DNA from 4 places in the Paenibacillus sp. JCM 9796 genome. Region 1 is predicted to be linked to each of the others. Evidence: riboswitches for the same ligand, from Rfam matches in the RefSeq annotation. Region 1 holds a riboswitch; each other region holds the start of a gene.
The links. Region 1 has a riboswitch for cobalamin ahead of ACZ439_RS08840 (S-layer homology domain-containing protein). Riboswitches for the same ligand answer to the same signal wherever they lie in the genome.
Positions count from the first base shown of each region.

Region 2: another riboswitch for cobalamin. It lies ahead of ACZ439_RS26820 (energy-coupling factor ABC transporter permease); the one in region 1 lies ahead of ACZ439_RS08840 (S-layer homology domain-containing protein).
Region 3: another riboswitch for cobalamin. It lies ahead of metE (5-methyltetrahydropteroyltriglutamate--homocysteine S-methyltransferase); the one in region 1 lies ahead of ACZ439_RS08840 (S-layer homology domain-containing protein).
Region 4: another riboswitch for cobalamin. It lies ahead of ACZ439_RS07555 (ABC transporter substrate-binding protein); the one in region 1 lies ahead of ACZ439_RS08840 (S-layer homology domain-containing protein).

Region 1 covers NZ_AP043723.1:1,822,718-1,828,477, reverse strand. The annotation lists gene ACZ439_RS08845 (methyl-accepting chemotaxis protein) at 318-1,934, shown strand; cobalamin riboswitch at 2,065-2,284, shown strand; gene ACZ439_RS08840 (S-layer homology domain-containing protein) at 2,437-5,760, shown strand, end outside.
Region 2 covers NZ_AP043723.1:5,605,554-5,611,313, reverse strand. The annotation lists gene ACZ439_RS26835 (SOS response-associated peptidase) at 1-230, shown strand, start outside; gene ACZ439_RS26830 (PASTA domain-containing protein) at 632-1,921, shown strand; gene xerS (tyrosine recombinase XerS) at 1,952-3,052, opposite strand; cobalamin riboswitch at 3,245-3,441, shown strand; gene ACZ439_RS26820 (energy-coupling factor ABC transporter permease) at 3,609-4,376, shown strand; gene ACZ439_RS26815 (energy-coupling factor ABC transporter substrate-binding protein) at 4,373-4,657, shown strand; gene cbiQ (cobalt ECF transporter T component CbiQ) at 4,654-5,451, shown strand; gene ACZ439_RS26805 (energy-coupling factor ABC transporter ATP-binding protein) at 5,456-5,760, shown strand, end outside.
Region 3 covers NZ_AP043723.1:5,248,678-5,254,437, forward strand. The annotation lists gene metE (5-methyltetrahydropteroyltriglutamate--homocysteine S-methyltransferase) at 1-1,205, opposite strand, end outside; cobalamin riboswitch at 1,358-1,562, opposite strand; gene ACZ439_RS25290 (ABC transporter substrate-binding protein) at 1,798-3,387, shown strand; gene ACZ439_RS25295 (ABC transporter permease) at 3,375-4,406, shown strand; gene ACZ439_RS25300 (ABC transporter permease) at 4,403-5,269, shown strand; gene ACZ439_RS25305 (oligopeptide/dipeptide ABC transporter ATP-binding protein) at 5,312-5,760, shown strand, end outside.
Region 4 covers NZ_AP043723.1:1,543,822-1,549,581, forward strand. The annotation lists gene ACZ439_RS07545 (ABC transporter ATP-binding protein) at 1-90, opposite strand, end outside; gene ACZ439_RS07550 (FecCD family ABC transporter permease) at 189-1,232, opposite strand; gene ACZ439_RS07555 (ABC transporter substrate-binding protein) at 1,232-2,248, opposite strand; cobalamin riboswitch at 2,426-2,639, opposite strand; gene ACZ439_RS07560 (hypothetical protein) at 2,675-3,214, opposite strand; gene ACZ439_RS07565 (aspartyl-phosphate phosphatase Spo0E family protein) at 3,336-3,605, opposite strand; gene ACZ439_RS07570 (aminotransferase class I/II-fold pyridoxal phosphate-dependent enzyme) at 3,735-4,931, opposite strand; gene ACZ439_RS07575 (Lrp/AsnC family transcriptional regulator) at 4,947-5,438, opposite strand; gene ACZ439_RS07580 (hypothetical protein) at 5,616-5,760, opposite strand, start outside.

The DNA.
Region 1 (5,760 bases):
GATGAAAACTAGCTTGAGATAAGGGAAATTGGCCACATGAAAAATAACGCTATGCCCTTCGTGCAGCTGAGCATGAACCGGGGACACCTTATTATTCCAATTGTAGGGTGAAAGGAGTCAGGACGGGCCTCTTTTTCTTTCGAAAGATCATGCCGGGTGCAGCATGTAAGCGAGCCCGGAAGACAAGCCGTTCACTGCTGGTTTTTAACATTTCATGCTTTTAATTTAACACTTCACGCACAGAGCTATCACAGAGAGATCAAATCCATGTAAAGTTTTATTAAAGCGCTTACATTAATTCTAAGGGGGCTTTCGACATGAACATACCTAAACAACTGGAAAACCGCGCAATAGCCAAAGTGCAATCCGCCGCTGTAGAGATCGGCAAGCTCTTGGAAGGACACGCATGGTCTGAACGGTCAGAGGATATTCGGGTATTATTGGACCAGTTGCTTCAAAATGATGAATACTTCCTGGTTGTCGAGCATCACGGACTATCCGTTCTGCACACAAACCGGCTGCGCGAGGGGACGGTCTTCAACGATGTCGTTGGCTTGGCGGCTGCGCAAACGGACAAGCCGTTAGCTCAAATTTATCACCGTAACACCGGTGAGGTTATATTGGATGTTTCGACTCCTGTGAACATTCCGGGGGCGGGAGCTTCGCCTTATAATTTGCGGCTGGGTGTGATCGTGCAATCCTTATCTTTTCAGGCAACCTGGTACACCGTTTACAGTATTCCCTTGCTGATCGCTTTAGGCGGCCTCGGGCTGGCCGATTCGTGGGGGGAACGCGCCGGGGCGGGCCTTCTTGTGCTGGCGGCGTTCGCCGGGACGGGCTTGTATTTTCATCGAACGGTACTTCAAAGCTTGAAGAGCTGGATGGGCCGCATGAAAGCCATTTCTTCCGGCAAGCTGATGCCCGCTTCGGCAGGCTCCAGGCGCAATGAGCTCGGACAAGTTTCGTTTGAGATCAACAAAATTGTGATAGGGATGAGAGCGATCTTGTCCGACATGAAGGAGGCTTCCTCCACCGTGAATAAGATCGGGTCCGAGCAGGCCGACGAAATTCGGCAGCTGCTGTCTTCGGCTGAGCAGCTGGTAGCGAGCATGCAGGAAGTGAGCGCGGGAGCGAATGACCAGCTGCAGCTCATCGAACTTAACGGCAGCCGGATGCAGCAGATTCACGACAGAGTCAGCCGGGCCGGTCAAGACATGGAGCTTTCGGGCAAGATATCCGAGGAGGCCCGGACATCGTCGCATGCCGGGCTGGAGAAGACGCTGGAATTGCGCAATGACATGAATGACCTGCAGGAAACGAGCAAGCGGAGCGTGAGCTCGATGGAAGAGCTGGAGCGGCAATTGCAAGAAATGAGAGAGTTCATCTTGTACATGCGTGAAATTGCCGAACAGACGAACCTGCTCGCGCTGAACGCCGCGATTGAGGCTGCGAGGGCCGGCGAAGAAGGCAGAGGATTCGGGGTCGTTGCCGGCGAAGTGAGGAAGCTTGCCGTTACATCCAATGAGGTAGCGGAACGCGCGATCGGGCTGACGCACAATATGGCGCTGAAATCGAAAGAAGCCGCGGATGCGGTGAAAGCGGAACGGCTTGCCGTAGAACGGGGAATCCGAAGGATTGGCCAATTGAGCGATATGATTCGCCTTGTGGCCGACAAGTGCCGCCTGACTGCGGAGCAAGCGTCCGCGCATTCTGCGGAGATGCGTGAAATTCAGCTTGGGCTTCATTCGATGGAAAGCAGCATGCAGGCGATTCGGGATATTTCTCAACAGTTCACTGCGTCCGCCCAAGCGATGGCGAGCAGCGGAGAACGGCATCACTTGGCTACCGAGCTTATTGCGCAGCAAGCGGATTTGCTCAAAAGCATTTCCGGAAATCTGCAGAAAATTACCGGCCGGTTTGTGATGGAATCCTGAAGCCGCCCGCTGTAAGCGAGTGGATCGAAGCGTACGGCGGGATGAGGCCCCGCGTCAGGACCGCGGGCGGTTGGCCCGCAAGAAATAGTTGGACGATGCTTGGGGATCGTGTTATTCTTTGTACATAATTGAATCATTTGCTCGGGTAGATGTCGAACGGGAGGCTAGCCATGCCGGCGTTCGGCGAACAGGGAAGTCCGGTGAGAATCCGGCACGGTCGCGCCACTGTAAGCGGGGAGCGGCTTCCATGATGTCACTGTCCTTCAGTTGGTTTAGGGGGGGCGGTTGGGATGACGGAAGTCCGGCTTCGATCCGCAAGTCAGGATATCTGTCTAACCCGAGAACACCGTCGCCTACGCGAAATTAGGAGAAGGGGGAACGGCAATCCGTCAGGAACGTAATATTGCCTGCAGGTTCATGCGTATCGGCATCCCTTCATAGAGAAGGGGTGCTTTTTTAGTTTAAGGAAGGTCAGTTTCAAGAGAGGGGAATAGGACAACAGATGAAGAGTAACAGATGGATCAACAAGATAAGCATGGTCCTGCTAAGCTGGTGCTTGCTCATATCCATGCTTGGCGGGCTGGCGCCTGCGTATGCGGATGGAGCGGGGAGAGGGCTTGTCACGGTTCCTCAGGCTATAGACGATGCGGCCGGCTACATCCTGGATGCGAATGGAGGCGCGCTTTCCGATTGGGATGCTTATGCGCTGGCTGCAGCCGGGAAGCAGGTGCCGGCCTCATATTTATCATCCGTCCGCGAGCAGCTTCAGCAGAACGGCGGACGTTACAGCAAGGTAACGGACTATGCCCGGATTGCGTTAGGCGTAAAGTCGGCCGGAGGAAACCCCGAGCAGATCGCGGCCGGGTCGAGTTCGTACAACCTTATTGAGGGCATTTATAACAGCGATGTGCTGACTGCCCAGGGAACGAACGGCGCGATTTATGCGCTGCTGGCCTTGAGCGGCGATGCTTATCACATTCCGTTAACCGCGAAGTGGAATCCCGATAAAATCGTGGCATGGCTGCTCGCGCAGCAAAATGCGGACGGCGGATGGCCGCTTGGGGCCGGAGGGCCGAGCAGCATCGACATTACAGCGTCTGCTGTGAACGCCCTGGCCGCTCATACCGCGCACACCGGTGTCCGGCCGGCGATGGACCGCGGCATTCAATGGCTGTCCTCGCAGCAATTAGCGAACGGCGGATTTTCGGAGTATGGGGAAAATGCGGAAAGCACCGCACAGGTCATTCTCGCGTTGTCCGCTGCCGGACTCGACGCGCGCAGTTCAGGCTTCGCGAAGGCGAACGGCAACCCGCTTACCTATTTATTCGGTTACCGGCAAGGCGACGGCGGATTTGCCCATGTGGCCGGCGGTTCTTCCGACGGATGGGCCACGGTGCAATCGCTTGTGGCGCTGGCGGCCTTCCATACGGCTGTCAACGGTGACAGCGGATCGTATGAGGCGATCCTGACCACAGGGGGCGGAGCGCCTGCCGCAGCTCGCGTGACGGTTCATGTGGAAGGCCCCGCCGGTACGATCGCCGAAGGCTCCGCCATAGTGGGGACTGCCTATGAGGCTGTGGCTCAAGTGCTGCATGCGCAGGGGGTTCCTTTTCAAGAGAGCGACGGCCATTTCATTCATACGATCAACGGAATTTCCGGTAAAAGCGACTACAGCACCTGGTGGGGGTACAATGTCAAACGCCAGGGCTCCTGGGATTATGCCCGCACGAATAACCTGGGCATGGCTGACTACTCCCTGCGTAACGGCGATGACATTTATTTGTACTATACAGGCATAAGTACCGCATTGGTGGATTCGATTAAGGTGGAGCCGGCGATGCCGGTTGAAGGCCAGGCAGTAACGGTTCAGGTCTATCGGTCGGTATGGGATTATGACGTTACAAGGGACGAGGTCGTCACGGTTGCCGCCAGCGTTTATGTAGAATTGGGCGGACGTAAGGTGGAGACGGACGCAAACGGATACGCGTTGTTCCCGTCCGGCTTGCCCGGCGGCACCTATCAAGCGGTTGTAACAGGCTATCAAGACGGGCTTGCGCCGAAGATCGTCAAGGATTCCAAGACGATTCAGGTCGGAACGGCGGCGATTCAAATTGAAGGAGCTTCGGGCACTTATGCCGAAGGGAAGGCGAGTTCTCCGAATTTGCTGGAAAGCGTTGTGCGGCTTCTAGATGCCAACCAGGTTCCTTACGAGCTTGAACACGCCAGCTTCGGAACGTACATCCAATCCGTCGGCGCTGATGCCGGGGCTTGGCTCTATGCGATCTACCGCCAAGGCAAGTGGAATCCGGGAATGGTCGGCGCGGATCAATATACGCTGCAGCCGGGGGACCGGGCGGTCGTTTATATTAGCGGATTCGACGCGGAGTGGAACTCGTCGACGTATTTGGTCGATTCGATTGCCTTGAATCCTGCACAGCCTAAGGCTAACGAATCGTTCACCGTTACGGTGAAGAAGACGCTCGCGGACAATAAGCCGGCTTCTCCCGCAGCCGGCATTCAAGTGAAGATCGGAAGCTTGACCGCCACAACAAGCAGTGAAGGCATCGCCACATTCGCCGGATTGCCTGCAGGAACCTATACCCTCGATATATCGGGCTATGTGACCGGTGAGGCGCCGAAAGTGGTACATACCTCGCAACCGGTGACGATTCAACCGAGAACCGGGGGCGGAACAGACGGAGGAACGGGTCCTGTCGTCAATCCTGTCGTATATGTGTCCGTAACCGGGGACAGCAGCATGGGGACGATCCTGCCTTCGACCTCGGTTTCCTTGCAGAGCGGCGACACGCCTTATTCCATTCTGATCCGGGCCCTGGGCGCAGGCCGCGTTCAATCGTCCGGCTCGGGCTCGACGGCTTACGTCCAAGGCATTGACGGACTGCGGGAATTCGACCGGGGGCCGCTAAGCGGCTGGATGTACGCGGTCAACGGCACCTACCTGAGCACAGGGGCGGATTCCACGTCCTTGAAGCCGGGCGATACGGTGGCGTGGCGTTATACGCTGGACGGCGGCAAGGATTTGAATGCCGGCGCGGGTACCGGAGGAACGGGCGCTGTCGGGGTACCGGTGGCGCCGACCGTCCCGGCGGCTGCCGATGTGGTTCAGAAGCTGGAGATGCCGTATAACAACCGGAAGCCGATCCATGAGATCGCGAAGCCGGCCATTGTCTTGAACGCAGACAAGAAAATGACGGCGAATGCCGCCGATACGCTCAAGAAGGACTTGGCGGCCAATACGGTGAACGTGCAAAAAGCGGCAGCTGCCGATACCGAAACCGTCATTGCCGACGCCAAAGCGGAGGTTCAGCTCCAGGTTCCGGCCGGTGCGCTTAAGGAAACGACGAAGCTGACGGTCAGCGAGCTTCCTTCGGCTTCGGCCGGGCGGAACGAGCTCGTTTCCTCGATGTATGAGTTCGGCCCGCAGGGTCAGTCCTTTGATACACCGGTACAAATTTCGATTAAAACGCCGGTTGCCTCGGTAAGTCTGGATCAGTTGGCGCTGGTGTGGCTGGATGAGCAGACGGAGCAATGGATTCCGATTCCGGCCGTCATCGATGCCGAGACGGGAACGGTTACCGGATGGGTGAACCATTTTACGAAATTCGCGGTTATCGACAAGTCCAAAGTGGCGCCGGCTGCGGGCATAGACGTCGGACCTTCCATCGAACGGGCGGCCCAATGGCTGAAGGGCGGCGTGGAGCTGAGCGACTGGTCGGCCTATGCGCTGAGCAGAGCCGGCGTGGCCGTTCCAAACGATTACCTCGCTTTGGCTTCCGCCAAGCTGAAGGAGAAGAACGGCGAGTTC
Region 2 (5,760 bases), 1.9 Mb from region 1:
AGCGGATGCCGGCGATTTTACAGGAACGAGATCTGAAGGAGTGGCTCGACTCGAAGCGCAACGGCGAGCCTGATTTTTTGCAAAGCCTGTTATCGCCGTTTCCGCCGGAGCGCATGCGCGTGGAGCCGGTAGGTGCGGACGAATGGTCCGGCTCAAGCCCTGACGAAGACAGCGAGGGGGAGATGCCGATGAAGGTAAAAGCGCTGCTTCAGGCATCGCTTAAACGGTAGGCTTGTTCATGTGCCGCGGCGAAAAGGACGGTCGCTTGGGAACGTCCTTTTCGGCCGTTTTCCCGTGCAGGACAGATCATCCGGGCATGAAGCGGCCATGAGACGGGAATGGAATTTGTCAGGTATAGAAGCGGTTTCCCACGAATACACCTTAAAGCAGATGTGAAGGCCATCTTATATTTAATATTACTAATAATTAATGATATTAATAATTATCGAACGGTGTCCCATCCGCATCCCGCAAACGATTTTCCAGATTACGCCTCCAAATTTACGATGATGTACGAATCGTATAAGAACCGTCTTGCGCCCGTCTTCCGTTCTGTTTAAAAACCTGCGAATCGGGTTAATGCTGTTAGTAACGAGTATCGCTTAGAAGTAAATGCTTGGAGGGGGTCACGATGGAGAAAACGCTCCGTGCCCGTTATGTACTCAAAAAACCGGTTATTCCAGCCAAAAACGGTATTTTATTCGAGGGGACGGATTTGTCGCTGCGGCGGGATATCGTTATTTTCGTATCCGAGCAGCCGAACCGCGACGAACAACAAGCGTACATGCGTTTGATTCAAGAGGTAGCTCATTTAAATGATACCCGCTTCTTGCATGTGCTCGACGTCGGCTTCGAAGATTTATCGATTTACGCCGTTCTGAAATCGTTCGACGGGGAACCGCTGTTGGCCAGGCTACAACGCCGAGCATTCACCTTGGCCGACGTCGTTGCCATGTCGTTCGAGCTGAGTAAAGGCATGCTAGACGCCTTGGAAAAAGGCATCGCCGGCTTCTCCGTCATGGCGGACAACGTCTGGATCGGAAACGACGGTCACCTTAAAATTATTAACTGCTGGGAAAAAGTGAAGAGCGACGAGCAGGGCGCTCGAGGACTTGCCAGCTTGATCTATCAGCTGTTTATGGGGACGGAATCTATTCCTTCGTCGCTGGAACAGAGGGAGCAGCGTTTGCGTACGGCTCTCGTTGCCACGACGGATGAGCGTAAGGACGCATTGCTCGTTCTTCTCGGACGTGCATGGAGGGGCCAGCATACCTTATCGTCGTTCATCATGCAGTTAGGCCAGCTGTCCGGACAGGCGGCGCCGGATGGGGCAGCCGGGATGCCGGACAAGGAAGAAGAGGTGCGCTTCGCGATCAAACGGGAGCATGCAGCGGTACCGGCCAAGGATGAGCTCGTTCGTTCAACCGTAAAGGATGAGATCGTCGAAGAAGAGGAAGAAGTGGAAGAAGCTAAGAGCGGCGGTTTTTGGAAAAAATCGCTGATCGGCATGGCCTTGTTTACGGTGGCGGCCGTGACCGCGGTCGGCGTGTTTCTATTGTTTATGGAGCTCGGGATCGGCCGGAAGTCTCCGGACTCGCAGCAAACCGCCGCGAAATCGGGCCAGAGCTCCGCTTTGCCGGAGACGCCGTCCGCAGCGAACCCGGTACCCGCGACACCGGCTGAGCCTCAGTCATCGTCGGAGGCGCAACCCGGAGAAGGTCAAGCCGTCACAGCGCCGCAGCTGGTCGGTCTAAGCAAAGAAGAAGCGGAGAAACAGGCGCTGGCCGCCGGTCTTCGGTACCAGTTTTATTTGGAGAAAAACCCGCATTCGGCAAATACGGTGTTTCGTCAAAGTCCTGCGCCGGGCACTCCGCTCCAGAAAGGCGACAATGTATCGTTCTGGGTAAGCAAAGGGCCTTAAGCAGACGAAGAAGGACGGGAATTCCGGGCGTCAAGACGCACCGGATATCCCGTCCTTCTTCTCTTTGTCGATCGCTTCAGACATTGTTTTATCGGTTAGATGGGCGTAAATTTGTGTCGTTTCGGGCGAGGCGTGACCGAGCTGCTCCTGCGTTTTGTACAGATCGTTGCGCAAGTAATAGTCCGTCGCGAACGAATGGCGCAGTTTATGAACCGATAAGTAAGGTTTGCCGAATCTTTTGGCATATTTGATCACCATTTCCTGAATCGCCCGTTTGGTCATACGCTCGCCTTCCTGTTTGCCGTTAGCCAAAGCAAGGAAGAGCGCCTTCTCGCGTTTCGGCGCTTTGTAGACCGAGCTGCGAAGCTCCAAATAACAGGCCAGATCATCTACCGCGTCCTGCCGGAAATAGACGGGCGTTTTGAACGTCTCGTCGTTCTTGCCTTTGCGGAACGCATAAATAAGCTTCTTCTTCAAATCGACGTCCTCGACGTTCAGGTTAACGACCTCCGACACGCGCAGTCCGGAGTTGAGGATGAGGCTCACGAGACAGGCATCGCGTGTTTTATTGATCTCGTAAGCATAGGTCGCCTGCTTGTTCGATGCCACGTCTTGGCCGTAGCCCGTCTTCACATAGTCGATAAACTCGGCGATCTCCGCCTCCTGCAGCAGCTTGCCTTCGAGCTTGGCCGCCGAGTCTTTCGGTTTATGCGTCCGTTTAATTTCCACCTTCGCCATGACATTGCGCTTGAGCAGCGGGTAGAAATTCTCGTCCTCGGCGATTTGACTCAAATAATGAAACAACGAGCGCAGCGAGGACAGCTTGCGGGAAATGGTCGTTTTCGAATTGGCGTTCGTTTTGCGCATGGCGAGGAACATCTTGTAATGATCGATGCTCTCCATATGCAGCCGCTCGAGATCGAGGAGCGGCACATCTTTCATTTGTCCGGCCGTACTCAACCCTTCGGCGAGCAGCCAGCCGAAGAATGTCTCGTAATCCCTCACATATTCGAGCAGGGAAGAGGGAGACAAGTCGGGCAGTTTATAATTAATGAATTTCTCCACGTACCAGGGCATCAGCGGGATTTTTTTCTCCAGCTCCAAACGGTCTTTGACTTTGATTACGTTCATCGGGCCACGCTCCTTAACTGCCTGTATTCAGCAATTAGTTAACATAATTATAATTATGTATTGTTTTGTTGGTTGACAGCTACTTGAACCGATCGCTGTACCCGTTATTTTATCACAATTGCAGGAAATCGGTTAGATATGGGGGTTGAATTCACAGGCAGGTTCGTGTACATTAAGGCTAGTCTTACACAAGTGCATATTGTGGGAACAGGTGCTTCAACTTCAGGTTGAAGCTTAATAGGGAAGTTCGGTGCAAATCCGATGCGGTCCCGCCACTGTAACAGCGTAGTTCGCAGCCACGAAGCCACTGATTCGCAACCGGATCGGGAAGGCGGCTTGCGGGCGTCGATGCTGGTAGCCAGGAGACCTGCCTGTTCTGACGACACTGATATACCTACGGAAGATAGGGAGGTGTTAGGAAGCTGCTGCGATCGGTTTTCGTACGGAGGGTGAATGGCCCCTTTCGTTCCGAAAGTTTATCAGGATAAGAAGCATTTCTAACCGTCTACGGTTGGGAATGCTTTTTTTGTTGCACAAATTCATGGGAGGAGATTAAATGAAATCGTCCAAAGTCTTGTCAATGATCGCGGTTATCATCGGATTTATCGTTTATTTTGTCGTGAACGAGCCGCAATCTGCTAATGCGATGCACATCATGGAGGGATTCTTGCCGCCGGGATGGGCGATCTTCTGGTGGGCGGTGTTTATCCCGTTCTTCGTGCTCGGCGTCCGCGCCATTGCCCGGATCACGAAGACGTCGCCGGAATTGAAGCTGCTGCTCGGTCTGGCGGCTGCGTTCACGTTCGTACTGTCCGCCTTGAAGCTTCCTTCGGTTACAGGCAGCAGCTCTCATCCGACCGGAACCGGTCTCGGCACCGTGATGTTCGGGCCGCTGCCGATGAGCGTGCTCGGTTCGATCGTTCTGCTGTTCCAGGCTTTGCTGCTCGCACACGGGGGATTGACGACGCTGGGAGCCAATGCGTTTGCGATGGCGGTTGCCGGCCCGATCGTCGGGTTCTTCGCCTACAAATTCATGGTGAAGACGACGGGTAAAGAAGTGTGGGCCGTCTTCACGGCAGCCGCTCTAGCCGATTTGTCGACGTATTTGGTAACTTCCGTGCAGCTGGCTCTGGCGTTCCCTGCTGCAGAAGGGGGCGTTGCCGCCTCGTTCATGAAATTTTCGGGTATTTTCGCCATCACGCAAGTACCGCTTGCGATTAGCGAAGGACTGTTGACTGTGCTTGTCTGGAACTGGCTGCGGTTGCACCATGCCGAAGCTTTGTCGGTTGTGCGGCATACAACGAAAGGAGTCGATCATTCATGACCAAAAGGATGAAAAACGGCCTGCTTATCGCCGGCGTCGTGCTGCTGAGCACGCTTCCGCTGCTTCTTGTCGACGGAGAATTCGGGGGAGCCGACGGGGCGGCCGAGGATATGATCCGCCAGCTGTCGCCGGCCTACGAGCCTTGGTTTGCTCCGCTGCTGGAGCCGCCTGCGGAAACCGAGAGCATGCTGTTCGCTTTGCAGGCCGCCGTCGGCGCTGCCGTGATCGGGTATACGGTCGGGCTTTATAAAGGAAAAGCCGCGAAATCTAAAGACCGATGATCCATACGATCGATAGCTTGTCGTATACCAATAAGCTGCGGCACGTTTCCCCGATGTGGAAATGCGGATTTGCGGCCGTGCTGCTGACGCTTGCGTATGCGGCGCAGCCTGCGGTTCAGGCTGCGATCTTCTGTTGGATGCTGGTCTGGACGGTCGGTTACGCGGGTATCCCGTTAAAGACGTACAGCTGGTTGTTCGGCGCATCGTGCTTCTTTTATGTGACCAGCTTGCCGGCGTGGGTGATCGAGGCGGCTTCGTCCGCCGCAAGCGTCCGGCCGGATGCGCTGCTGGCTGTTCCGGTATTTCGCGGGTGGTTGTATATTTCACCGGCGGCCTTGGTTCAGGCGGTGGAAGTGTTCGTGCGGATAGCCGCCTGTGAAGCGTGTTTGCTGTTCATCGTCTTCACGATTCCGTTCCCGGAATTGATGCAGGTGATGAAGCGGCTTCGCATGCCTCAAGCCGTGCTTGAGCTGATGGTGATTACCTACCGGTTCTTGTTCCACCTTTCGGATGCCGCACAAGGAATGATCGCCGCGCAGCGGGCACGGGGCGGACACGCAGGCTTCTGGCGCACGCTGCGGGACGTCGCGGCCTTGCTCGTACAGCTTTTTGCCAAGACGATGCAACGTTATCGGGGGTTGTCACAGGGTCTTATGTCGCGGGGATTTACCGGAGAGCTTCACTTTATGCCTTACGAACCTAAGCCGATTCCAGGACGTTACGGAGCCGAAGGCATTCTCGGTGCTGCGACGCTCGCGCTGCTCAGTATTTGGCTTCGAGTGGGGGGAGTGTGAGAGGATGAAGCCGATATTGGAAGCTTCAGATGTCACGTTCACGTACCCGGGCGCTCAAACGCCCTCTCTGCGTCAGCTGAATATACGTATACCTGAAGGAAAACGCACGGCAATTTGCGGACCTAACGGCTCGGGCAAATCTACGTTCTTCCTGCATGCCGTCGGTATTCACCGGCCGAAGTCCGGAACGATGCTTTGGAAGGATGCGCCTTACGTTTATAAGAACGAAGACCTGCAGCGGCTTCGCCGGCAAGTCGGTCTTGTGTTTCAAGACCCGGAGCAGCAGTTGATCTTACATACGACTTACGA
Region 3 (5,760 bases), 2.2 Mb from region 1:
GTTTCGGACTGCACCCGTTCGTTGTTTCGGGAAGGGGAGGCGTTGAGCTCCTGAACCGCTTGACGGCTTTGTTCCAGCTCGGCTGCGATTGCCGCGGGACCTTCGTTCACGGCTCGGGTCAATAGTACGAGCTCCTCGAGCTTCTCGTTTGCGAACGCAAGTGCGTTCCGCAGCGTAGGCTCCAGCTTCGTTTCATGTGCGGCCGTGACCGGAACATGAAGCAGGCTGCAGCTTGGCTGGATCATCATTCTCTCATACGGGACGATCGGGGACAACGTGTGGAGCAGCCGGAGCCGCGCGTCCAGATCGGAACGCCAAATGCCTCGTCCGTCGATCAAGCCGACGCCAAGCGTCTTATCTGCAGGAAATCCATATTGCAGCAAATGCTCGCTGTTTTTGTCCAGCCCGTGAGCGAAGTCGAGGCCAATGCCTTGCACCGGCAGCGCAGCGATGTGTTCATACAGATCGACGGCGTCGAAGTACGTTTGCAGCATCAGCTTAAGACGTGGGGCCGCTTCGTGCAGCTTCTTGTAAACGAATGCGACCCGCTCCATATCGGCTTCCGTTAATGAGGTCGCAAGAATCGGCTCATCGATCTGCACCCATTGCGCGCCTTCCTGCTCAAGCTCGCTCAATATGCGGGCATACAAAGGCACGAACCGCTCCAGCAGCTTATCGAAGTGCTCGGTCTTGTAGCCCTTGGACAGCTTCAGGAACGTGTATGGCCCGATCAGGACGGGCTTGCCTTCAATGCCGAGACGGAGTTTGGCTTCCCGGTAGGCCAGGAGCGGTTTGTTCACGGTCAGCTGCGGCTCGGCGCCGTTCAGCTCCGGCACAATGTAGTGGTAGTTGGTGTTAAACCATTTGGTCATCTCGCAGGCCGGGGCGCCCTCGCTGCCGCGGGCCATCGCGAAATAGGCGCTCAGCGGCACTTCGCCGCCTTCGTAACCGAAGCGGCCGGGCACGAGCCCGAACATCGCTGCCGTATCCAGCATGTGGTCGTAGAAGGTGAAATCGTTGACAGGGATCAAGTCGATGCCGCTCGCCTGCTGGGTGCGAAGATGGTTGAGCCGTATTTCTTCCATGCGGCTGACCAGCTCCGTCTCCTGCAGCTTTCCGGCCCAGTAGGCCTCAAGCGCTTTTTTCCATTCGCGCCCGCCGCCGATTCGCGGATATCCCAGGTTGCTGCTTAATGCTCGGTTCATAGGTATTCCTCCAGTTCATTTGTTTTCATAAGCGGTGCTTTCCCATGCAAAAAAGGCATCTTTACCCAGTAAAAGTCAAGGGTAAAGATGCCTCCCGATTGTTTGTACGGCGGCTGCCATCTTTAACACCTCCCTATCTCCCGTAGGTAAAAGCAGTGCTGTCAAAATAGGCAGGTCTCCTGGCTCCAGAATCATCGTCTTACGTCGGCCTTCCCAATCCGAAGGATTAGTGGCGCCGGGTGACGTTCGACTCCTCTGTTACAGTGGCGGGACCGCGTCGGCATTTCACCGAACTTCCCTTTTAAGCTCCGCCCGGCATAACGACCGGTCCGGAGCACCTATTTCCACATGATTCAATTATCGAATACCGAGTAATAGTACAATATTTCTTAGGTTTATTCAAACCTTTTTTACGAACAAGCGGAGAAGAGGCAGAGCAGCGGTTGTTGTAACACAAAGTTTAAAAATAATAGCACAATTGTAGTGACAGAAATTGGTTTCATGTGCTACGCTATGCAAGTGCTACTATACACCTGAATCGTGCTACTGCACACGTTAACAACTTAATTCGAAGGAGTGTTTGAGTTTGAAAATGTGTTTACGATGGACGCTAATGATGCTGTTAGTGGCAGCGCTTTGCATCAGCGGCTGCACCCGGGCCAAGACCGAGCAGGCGGCCGCCCCGAAGGAGGAGCTTGTTCTTGCGATAGGCGGCGAGCCGGAGGGAGGCTTCGATCCGACAACGGGATGGGGGCGCTACGGATCTCCATTGTTTCAAAGCACGCTGCTCAAGCGCGACAGCAGCTTGAATATCGTCAACGATCTTGCAACGGGCTATGAGGTCAGCGGGGACGGTCTGGACTGGACGGTGAAGCTGCGGAAGGATGTCAAATTTTCCGACGGGCATCCGTTAACGGCCGCCGACGTTCAGTATACGTTCCAAACCGCAGCCGCAAGCGGCTCTGCCATCGATTTAAGCAATGTCAAGGATGTGGCGGCGGCGGACGAGCATACGGTCAAGTTTTCATTGAAGGAACCGCAATCGACCTTCGCCCAGATGCTTGTGAGCACAGGTATCGTTCCGAAGCATGCGCACGGCAGCGATTATGCCAAAAAACCGGTCGGCTCCGGCCCTTATAAGCTGGTGCAATGGGATCAAGGGCAGCAGCTGATCGTCGAGCCGAATCCCGAATATTACGGGACGAAGCCCTACTTCAAGAAAATCACATTCCTGTTTCTTGCCGAGGATGCGGCTTTCGCCGCCGCCAAAGCCGGAACGGTCGATATGGCGGCCATCCCTGCGGCGTTCAGCAAACAGCAGGTGAGCGGCATGCAGCTTCAAGCTATACATACGGTGGACAACCGCGGAATCATGTTTCCCTATGTAAAATCGGGCGGCCAAACGAAAGAAGGATATCCGGTCGGCAACGATGTCACCGCGGAATTGTCGATCCGCAAGGCGATCAATCTGGCGCTGGACCGCAAGGCGCTGGTTCAAGGCGTCTTGGAGGGACACGGCACGCCCGCGTATACGATTAATGACGGGCTGCCCTGGTTTAATGCCGAGGCCGTCATTCAAGACGGCGATATGAATGCGGCGAAGCAGCTGCTTGCGGACGACGGATGGAAGGATACGAACGGCGACGGCATCGTGGAGAAAGGCGCTCTGAAGGCCGAGTTTACCCTCATCTACCCGTCAAGCGACGTCACCCGCCAGTCTCTTGCACTCGCCGCAGCCGATTCGCTCAAGCCGCTTGGCATTCAAGTCAAGGTGGAAGGGAAAAGCTGGGATGACATTGGCAAGCAAATGCATGCGAATGCGGTTCTCTTCGGCTGGGGAAGCCACGATCCGGTGGAAATGTACAATGTGTACAGCAGCAAGTTCAGCGGCGTCGATTATTACAATCCCGGATTTTACCACAATCCGGCCGTTGAGGCTTACATGAGTCAGGCTTTGAAGGCGATCCATGAGAAAGACGCCTGGAATCTGTGGAAAAAAGCCCAGTGGGACGGCCAAACCGGCTTGAGCGCGCAGGGGGATGCGCCTTGGGCCTGGCTCGTGAACCTGGACCACTTGTATCTGGTGAAGCTGGGCCTCGATATCGGCAAGCAGAAGATTCATCCGCACGGACACGGATGGCCGGTAACCGACAACATTGAGGAATGGCGATGGAACTCCTGACGCGACGAAAGTCAAGGGCAGGGGGGAACGCCGTTCTGGCGGCAGGCCGGTTTGTACTAAACAAAGGGGTCAAGCTCATCGCGCTGCTGCTCGCTGTCAGCGCCGTCTCCTTTACGCTCGTGCAGTATTCCCCGATCGATCCGGTTCAGGCTTATATCGGAGCGGATATGATGCGGGTGAGCCCGGAACAGCGCGAGGCGATTGCGGCGTATTGGGGGCTGGACAAGCCTCCGTTGGAACGCTACGCGAGCTGGCTGGCTTCATTGGCCAGCGGTGATTTCGGCACCTCCATGATCTATCGCCGTCCCGTCATTGAAGTCATCCAGGAGCGGTTTGCCGCCTCCTTCGCCCTGATGGGCGCGGCATGGCTGCTGTCAGGGCTGATCGGCTTCGCCGCAGGCGCGCTTGCGGCGATGAACCGAAGCACATGGATCGATAAGCTGGTCCGCTGGTATTGCTATACGCTTGCCTCGACACCCACATTTTGGGTCGGATTAGTGCTCCTGCTTGTTTTTGCCGTATGGCTCGGCTGGTTCCCGGTGGGACTGGGAGCGCCCGCCGGGGTGACGGCCGAGCATGTAACCCTGGCCGATCGCATCCGGCATATGATTCTCCCGGCAGCGACGTTAAGCGTTACGGGCATCGCCGCTCTGACGCTGCATACGAGAGAAAAACTGATGGACGTGACGGGCAGCGATTACTGGTTGTTCGCCAGAGCGCGAGGGGAGAGAGGCTTCACCCTATTCTGGCGGCACGGTCTGCGCAATGTGGCGCTGCCCGCGGTCACCTTGCAGTTTGCCTCGTTCAGCGAGCTGTTCGGCGGCGCTGTACTGGCCGAGCAGGTGTTCTCGTACCCGGGATTGGGCCAGGCCGCAGTAGAGGCGGGGCTGCGCGGCGATGTGCCGCTGCTGCTCGGTATTGTGCTGTTCAGCGCCGTATTTGTTTATACCGGCAATGTGCTGGCCGACCTTGCCTATCGCCTGATCGATCCGAGAATGAAAGCAGGTGGCGGTGCATGAATCCTCTATCCGGCGTTATGCGGAAAAGCGAAAAACATCGGCTGAAGCTTCACTTTCGGCACCGGACTTGGCTGTCGGCCGCCGCAGCCTGCGTCCTGCTCGCGCTGGTTGCGGCGGCAGCGGCACTGATCGATCCTGCCGGACTATCCTCGAATCTGGAGCACCGCAACGCAGCGCCTTCGTTCCATCAACCGTTCGGAACGGATTGGCTCGGCAGGGACATGCTGACGCGCACGGTCAAGGGGCTCGCCCTCAGCATCAAGGTCGGCATAGCGGCCGGAGCGTCCAGCGTGATCATTGCCGGCTTGACGGGACTTGCCGCGGCCGTGATGGGCAGAACCGTCGACCGGATCATGACATGGCTGACCGATCTGTTCCTCAGCGTGCCTCATCTGGTCACCCTGTTATTAATCGCCTTTGTGCTCGGAGGCGGGGCCAAGGGCGTCATCGTCGGAGTCGCCCTTACGCACTGGCCGAGCTTGTCGAGAATCATCCGCGCAGAGGTCATGCAGGTGCGCTCCGCGGCTTATGTCACCGTCTCCCGCAACTTGGGCAAAACCCGTTGGTGGATCGCCACGCGGCACATGTTGCCGCATCTGCTTCCCCAACTGCTGGTCGGTCTGATCCTGATCGTGCCCCATGCGATATTGCATGAAGCGGCCATTACCTTCGTCGGCATGGGCCTGTCGCCTCATGAACCGGCAATCGGCATCATTTTGTCCGAATCGATGCGGTATTTATCGTCGGGCTTGTGGTGGCTTGCGCTGTTCCCGGGCTTGTGCCTGCTGGTGCTGGTCCGGGCTTTCGCGATGCTTGGGGAAAGCCTTCAGCGTCTTGTCGACCCGAGGCGGGCGCACGAATAATGGGGAAGGGTCAACGAAGAGAAAGGAGGGATAGCCTTGCCTATGCTGGAAGTGAATGAACTTTCGGTACGTTTTACCCGTTATGAGCGCGGCTTGCGCCAGACCACGATTGAAACGATTCACAAGCTCGGGCTAACGATCGATGCGGGTGAAATTCTGGCTGTCGTAGGAGCCAGCGGTTCCGGGAAAAGCCTGCTTGCTCACGCGATCCTCGGTATTCTCCCGGGCAACGCGCAGGTGTCCGGAACGATCCGGTTTGACGGTGAAGAGCTGACGCCCGCCAGACAGGCACAGCTGAGAGGCAGGGATATTGCGCTTGTCCCTCAATCGGTGCAATATTTGGACCCGTTGATGCGGGTCGGCCGTCAGGTCAGACAGGCCGTTCGGACCGGAGATCCGATAGAACGGCAGCGAAACGCCTTTGCCAGATACAGGCTGAAGCCCGAAGCGGCCGACTTGTTCCCGTTTCAGCTGTCCGGAGGCATGGCAAG
Region 4 (5,760 bases), 280 kb from region 1:
TTCCCCCGGCTCCACCTGAAAGTCGATGCCGTTCAGAACTGTCCGCGCGCCGTACCGCTTCACCACCCGTTCCATCGCAACCTCGATCATGGCAAGTCCCCCTTCGCCGCATTCGCCAATCTCCGCCTAACCGCCGTCCAGCCTCCTCCTTCGTTTCCTAGCGTCCCCTTACCGTTTCCCTGCTGCGCTCACACCGCTTGGTCCCGAATGATGCGCTTTCGTCGTCGCAACAAATAAGCGAAGAACGGCGCGCCCATGAATGCGGTCACCACGCCTAGCGGAATCTCCGTCGGACTAAGCAGCGTGCGCGCAAGCGTATCCGCGAGCAGCACGTAGATGGCGCCGCCTATCACCGATAACGGCAGCAGCAGGCGGTAATCCGGCCCGGCGATCAGCCGCAGCAAGTGCGGCACGAGCAGTCCGACGAACGCGATCACGCCGGAGACGGATACGGCCGCCGCCGTAATTAATGTGGAAGCGATCAATACGATCAGCTTGGTGCGCTCGATGTTGACGCCTAAGTATGCCGCTTGCCGCTCGCCTAGCGCGAATACGTTCATGGCCCGGCCGTAACCGGTCAGCACCGCTACGCCAATTACCAGGTAAGGCAGCAATATCAACGTATACGACCAACCGCGAAGCGCCAAGCTGCCCATCAGCCAGAATATAATTTCATTGATGACCTGCTTCGACATCGAGACCATCAGCGAGACTAGGGCCGACAAAAACGCCTGCATCACCACACCCGATAAAATCACCGTTTCGATCCGCAGCTTGCCGTCCGCTCTCGCCAGCATCAGCACGACCGCAAGCGTTAGCGTTCCTGTACCGAAGGCGACCGCCGGAACGCTCCATTCGCCGAATACATACTGCAAGCCGAATAAGATAAGAAAGGAAGCGCCGACCGACGCGCCCGAGGAAACGCCGAGCGTGTACGGATCGGCCAGCGGATTGCGCAGCACCCCTTGGAAAGCGGCGCCAGCCAGTCCCAAGGCCGCTCCGACGAGCATCCCGAGCACGACGCGAGGCAGCCTGACCTTCCACACGATTTGCTCCGAAGACGTTTGCCAATCTACCGTTAAGCGCCCCTCCATGCCAGGCAGGTGATGCAGCAATATTTTCCAGACGTGCACGAAAGGCACCTGCACCGAGCCGACCGATAATGAGACGGTTGCGGCTAACAGAAGCAAGACAAGGCAAGGTCCGCCCCATAGCATCAGCTTCCGCTTCATTAGTTCACCAGTTCCGGATAAATTCCTTTGGCGATTTCCTTCAAGCCTTCCGTAATTCGCGGACCCGGACGGCTTGTCGTATCTTTATCGATGCCGGCCAGCTTGTTTCCTTTCACCGCTTCGAGCTGATCCCAGCCGCTGCGCTCGCGAATGATTTGGTCGAGCGATTTTTTCGACTTGTCGTCGATCAAATTTTTCGGATACAAAATGACCTGCGGGTTTGCGGCGATGACTTTCTCTTCGCTCAGCTTGACGTACCCTTTCTCCGATGCGTATACGTTGATCCCGCCTGCCGTCTCGATCAGTTCGCTCAAAAACTCGCCCGAACCGACGGTATAGCCCGGGGAAAATTCGATGAACACTTTTTTCCTCTGCTCCGGCTTTACTGATTTTACAGCGTCGACCACGCTTTGCCGATCCGCTTTCATTTGCTCGACGAGCTTCCGGGCTTCTTCTTGGCGATCGAAAATTTCGCCCATTCTCTCAATGTTCGCCAGGACGTCGTCCATCGTTTTCGGCTGTACCTGATACAGATTGATCTTCAGCTCGCGCAGCTTGTCCACCGTCGGCGCTTTCATGGAAACGCCGGTCAGAACAAAATCGGCGCCCGCTCCGATCAGCGCTTCTTCGTTCGGCTTCGTGATGCTGCCGAGCTTCGGCTTCGTCGCAGCTTCCGCCGGGTAATCGCAATAATCCGAGACGCCGACGATTTTACTCCCGAGTCCGAGCGCAAACAAGATCTCCGTTTCGCTCGGTGACGTCGAAGCGATCCGCTCCGGCGCTTTCTCAAACACGAATTCCTTGCCTGTCGCATCCTGCACCTTCAGCGGGTATGTCGTCCGCTTCGCTTGCTCCGTTCCTTCCTGCTGGCTGCTCTGCGCTTTCGGCGGGTCGACGAGCTGACCTTGGTTCGGCGCGGTCGCCTTACTGCCGCAAGCAGCCAATGCGGCCGCAAGCGCTAAGCTGACGACGGCCGTCGTCAGCTTTCGCAAGTATCGTTTTGTGCTGGTATTCATCATCTTTTCTCTCCTTCATTCATCATTGGCTAGAACGTTCCCTTGACTGAACATACAAAAAAACCTCCGCCTGCGGACGCGAATCCGGAGCAGAGGGCATGTTTCAGACCCGGTCCCGGGTCGTAAAGACCTGGGGCCGGAGCAAACCGCCGCTGCGCTCCTTTTCCGCGAAAGGAACAAGCGTATGAAGTTCGGGCAGGTTTCCTGGCTTCCGGGCTCCTTTCGGCGCTTTCTCGCCTTCCCAACCGGCAATTGCCGGCAAGTGGCTATCAGAGAGAGCTTATCGCCCGGTTACAGTGGCGGGACCGCGCCGGAATCGCACCGGCTTCCCTTTTAACCTGCGAACCAGCGGCTTTCGCCGCCCGCAGGCACCCGAACCTTTATTTAGAACAACGCCGCTTATTGCCCAATCGTTCAGGACAACGGCTATTTTTGCGCAATGTGCTTCATCACTTGCTTCGCTTTTTCAATATCCGGCGCATTTTGCGGAATGAACGCGTACAAGTCTTGGCCGCTCAGGCCCAGATCGGCGAACCATGTCGTCTTCTCGACCGAGATGCCGAATAAGTGCTTTTCGAGCTTGCCGTCCGGATTCCCGTCCACCGGCAGTTCCAGCACTCCGTCCGGGAAGTCTTCCGCCTTCGCCAATTCGTCGAGCGGCACGTATCCACCCTGCTTACCCAAGCCCCGGAATTGATCGCCGGGAAGGATGAGAATTCCGTTACCGGCCGCCGCAACCTCAATGATCATCTTCTCGAGCGAAAACATCGGGGAGACCGCGACAGCCACCGTTGGGGCTTCTCCCACTTTAGACACAAGGGCCGCTTCAAGCTTCTCCGCCGCACCGCCCGGCATGCTTGTCGATGACATGATAAAAATCGGCACGTCCGCTTTCGTTCCTCCGCCGCCGCATCCGGCCAGAAGCATAAGGACCAACGCGATGACCAGCCAGCTTCCTTTCCTCAAATCCTTTTCCTCCCATTTGCCGCGTTGCGTCAAAACATTCATCTGCTAGGTCTCTATCGACCTATCTTACCATACCCGAAAGGCTTGTATCAAAATATAAGGAATAACGAAAAGAAGCCGTTCAGGAACGGCTTCCACGATGACGATTCATATATTCATTAATTTTAATGTCCAGTTCCATACTAATCTCGACGACTCGAGGGGAAGTTAACGTATTCCCGCTTTGGACTAACGATTCCAGCTCTTGTCGCAGACGGTAAATTTCATCTTCTAAAGACGTTGCGGATGAGTTTGTTTTCCGTTTACCAAAAATCCACTTGGCATTGCGATCGTTCTCTTGAATCCATACGACGTTCAAATACTGCCGAAGCCGATATTCCGGAAATGCCATCGTTCATCCCTCCCGTTCCCGATCTTTAGACCTATGGATAACAGCTTCATAAAGGATTTATCTATGAAACTTCCATACATCTAACATACCAGTTTTGGAGAAACTTGAAAATGACTATTTTTGTCGAACCTACAACTTTTTCATGAAATTTCCTATTCGATCGATCGCTTCCGTCAATTGACTGACCGAATAGGCGTAGGAACAGCGTAAAAAACCTTCGCCGCCCAGTCCGAACGCAGATCCGGGCACCGCCGCGACCTTCCCCTCGAATAAAAGGCGCTGCGCAAATTCCTCCGAGGTAAGGCCGGTCGCTTGAATCGAAGGAAACGCATAAAACGCTCCTTGCGGCTCATGGCACGGCAAACCGATCTGGCTGAAACCATGCACAACTAACCGCCTGCGCTGATTGTACGACTCCACCATCCGGTCCTTCTCCTCCAGCCCGTGCCGAAGCGCTTCGATGGCCGCCACTTGGCCCATTGACGGCGCGCACATGACGGTGTATTGATGGATTTTCAGCATGGCCGCAATCAAATCGCGGTGTCCGCAAGCATACCCCATCCGCCATCCGGTCATGGCGAAAGCCTTGGAGAACCCGCTAACCAGAATCGTCCGGTCGCGCATGCCGGGTATGGAGGCGAAGCTGACGTGCTTTTTCTCATACGTCAGCTCGGCGTATATTTCGTCCGAGATGACGATAAGATCGTGCTCCTCGACGATTTTGGCGATAGGCAGCCAATCCTCATAGGTCATGATGCCTCCCGTCGGATTGCTGGGGTAGCACAAAATCAGCACTTTAGAGCGAGGCGTGATGGCCGCTTTCAATGCTTCAGGCGTCAGCTTGAACTGATCTTTGGCGAACGTCTCGATCCCTACGGGAATGCCGCCGCCGATTTTCGTAATCGGGCTATACGAAATATAACAAGGCTCCGGGATCAGAATCTCGTCGCCCGGCGTAACCAACACGCGAAGCGCCAGGTCGATCGCTTCGCTGCCGCCGACCGTAACGAGCACCTCGTCCGTCGGTTCGTAAGGGACCTGGAACGAATCGTACAAGTATTCGGCGATAGCTTCGCGCAGCTCCGGCAAGCCGGAATTCGGCGTATATTTGGTGTTTCCCCTCTCCAGCGCATAGACGCATGCTTCTCTGACGTGCCAAGGCGTGCTAAAGTCCGGTTCGCCGACGCCAAGGGAGATGATATCTTTACTGCCGACAGTCAGATCGAAAAACTTGCGGATCCCCGAAGGCGGAATTTCGCGTACAAGCGGAGCAATATAGCTCGACATCGATTTCTTGGTTTGACTTTGACTTTGTTGTTCTATCATCGTTCACGACGTCCTTTACGGTGAGATTAGCAGACGGCTGTCGTCCTGATGATCCTCGAACGAAATCCCGTCCTGTTTATACTTTTTCAAAATAAAATGCGTCTTCGTCGACAGCACGCGATCGATCGGGGACAACTTGTTCGATACGAACGACGCGACTTCCTTGAGCGTCTTGCCTTCAATTTCAACAAGCAAATCGTACGCTCCCGACATCAAGTAAACCGACTTCACTTCCGGATATAAGTTAATACGCTCCGCTATGGCATCGAAACCGCGGCCGCGTTCAGGTGTAATCTGCACTTCGATTAAAGCGGTGACTTTCTCGCTATCCACTTTGGCCCAATTCACGACCGTCGCGTATTTTACGATAACGTTCGCTTCCTCGAGCTCGCGGATCGCCTCCGCCACTTCCGCCTCCGGTGCCGCAAGCATAGTCGCGATCAGGGCTGGTGTGCGGCGAGCGTCTTCCTTCAGCAGCTCAATGATTTTCATTTTGAATTGTTCCATGGACTCATCCTCCTGTTTAAACAAGAAACTATTTCTTCATATTACACCTATCGCACCCGCTTGGCAAAGCAAAAATAGGTGATTCCTCTTCGAGGTTCCGGGCGCAAAAAAAAGGCGTTCAGCTTCATTCCGCTGGACACCTGATATGGGCACTGGTAGGATTGGCGGGCTTGGCCGCTATGAATGAACGGACGACTTCGACGATGCAACGGGCAGCAGCTTACGCATATACATTTCAATCTCCCGGTTACGGTACTCCGGCAATATGGAAAATTCCATCTGCGAAGCGGCGTTATTGTCCGACAGCCGGCCGAGGCCAACT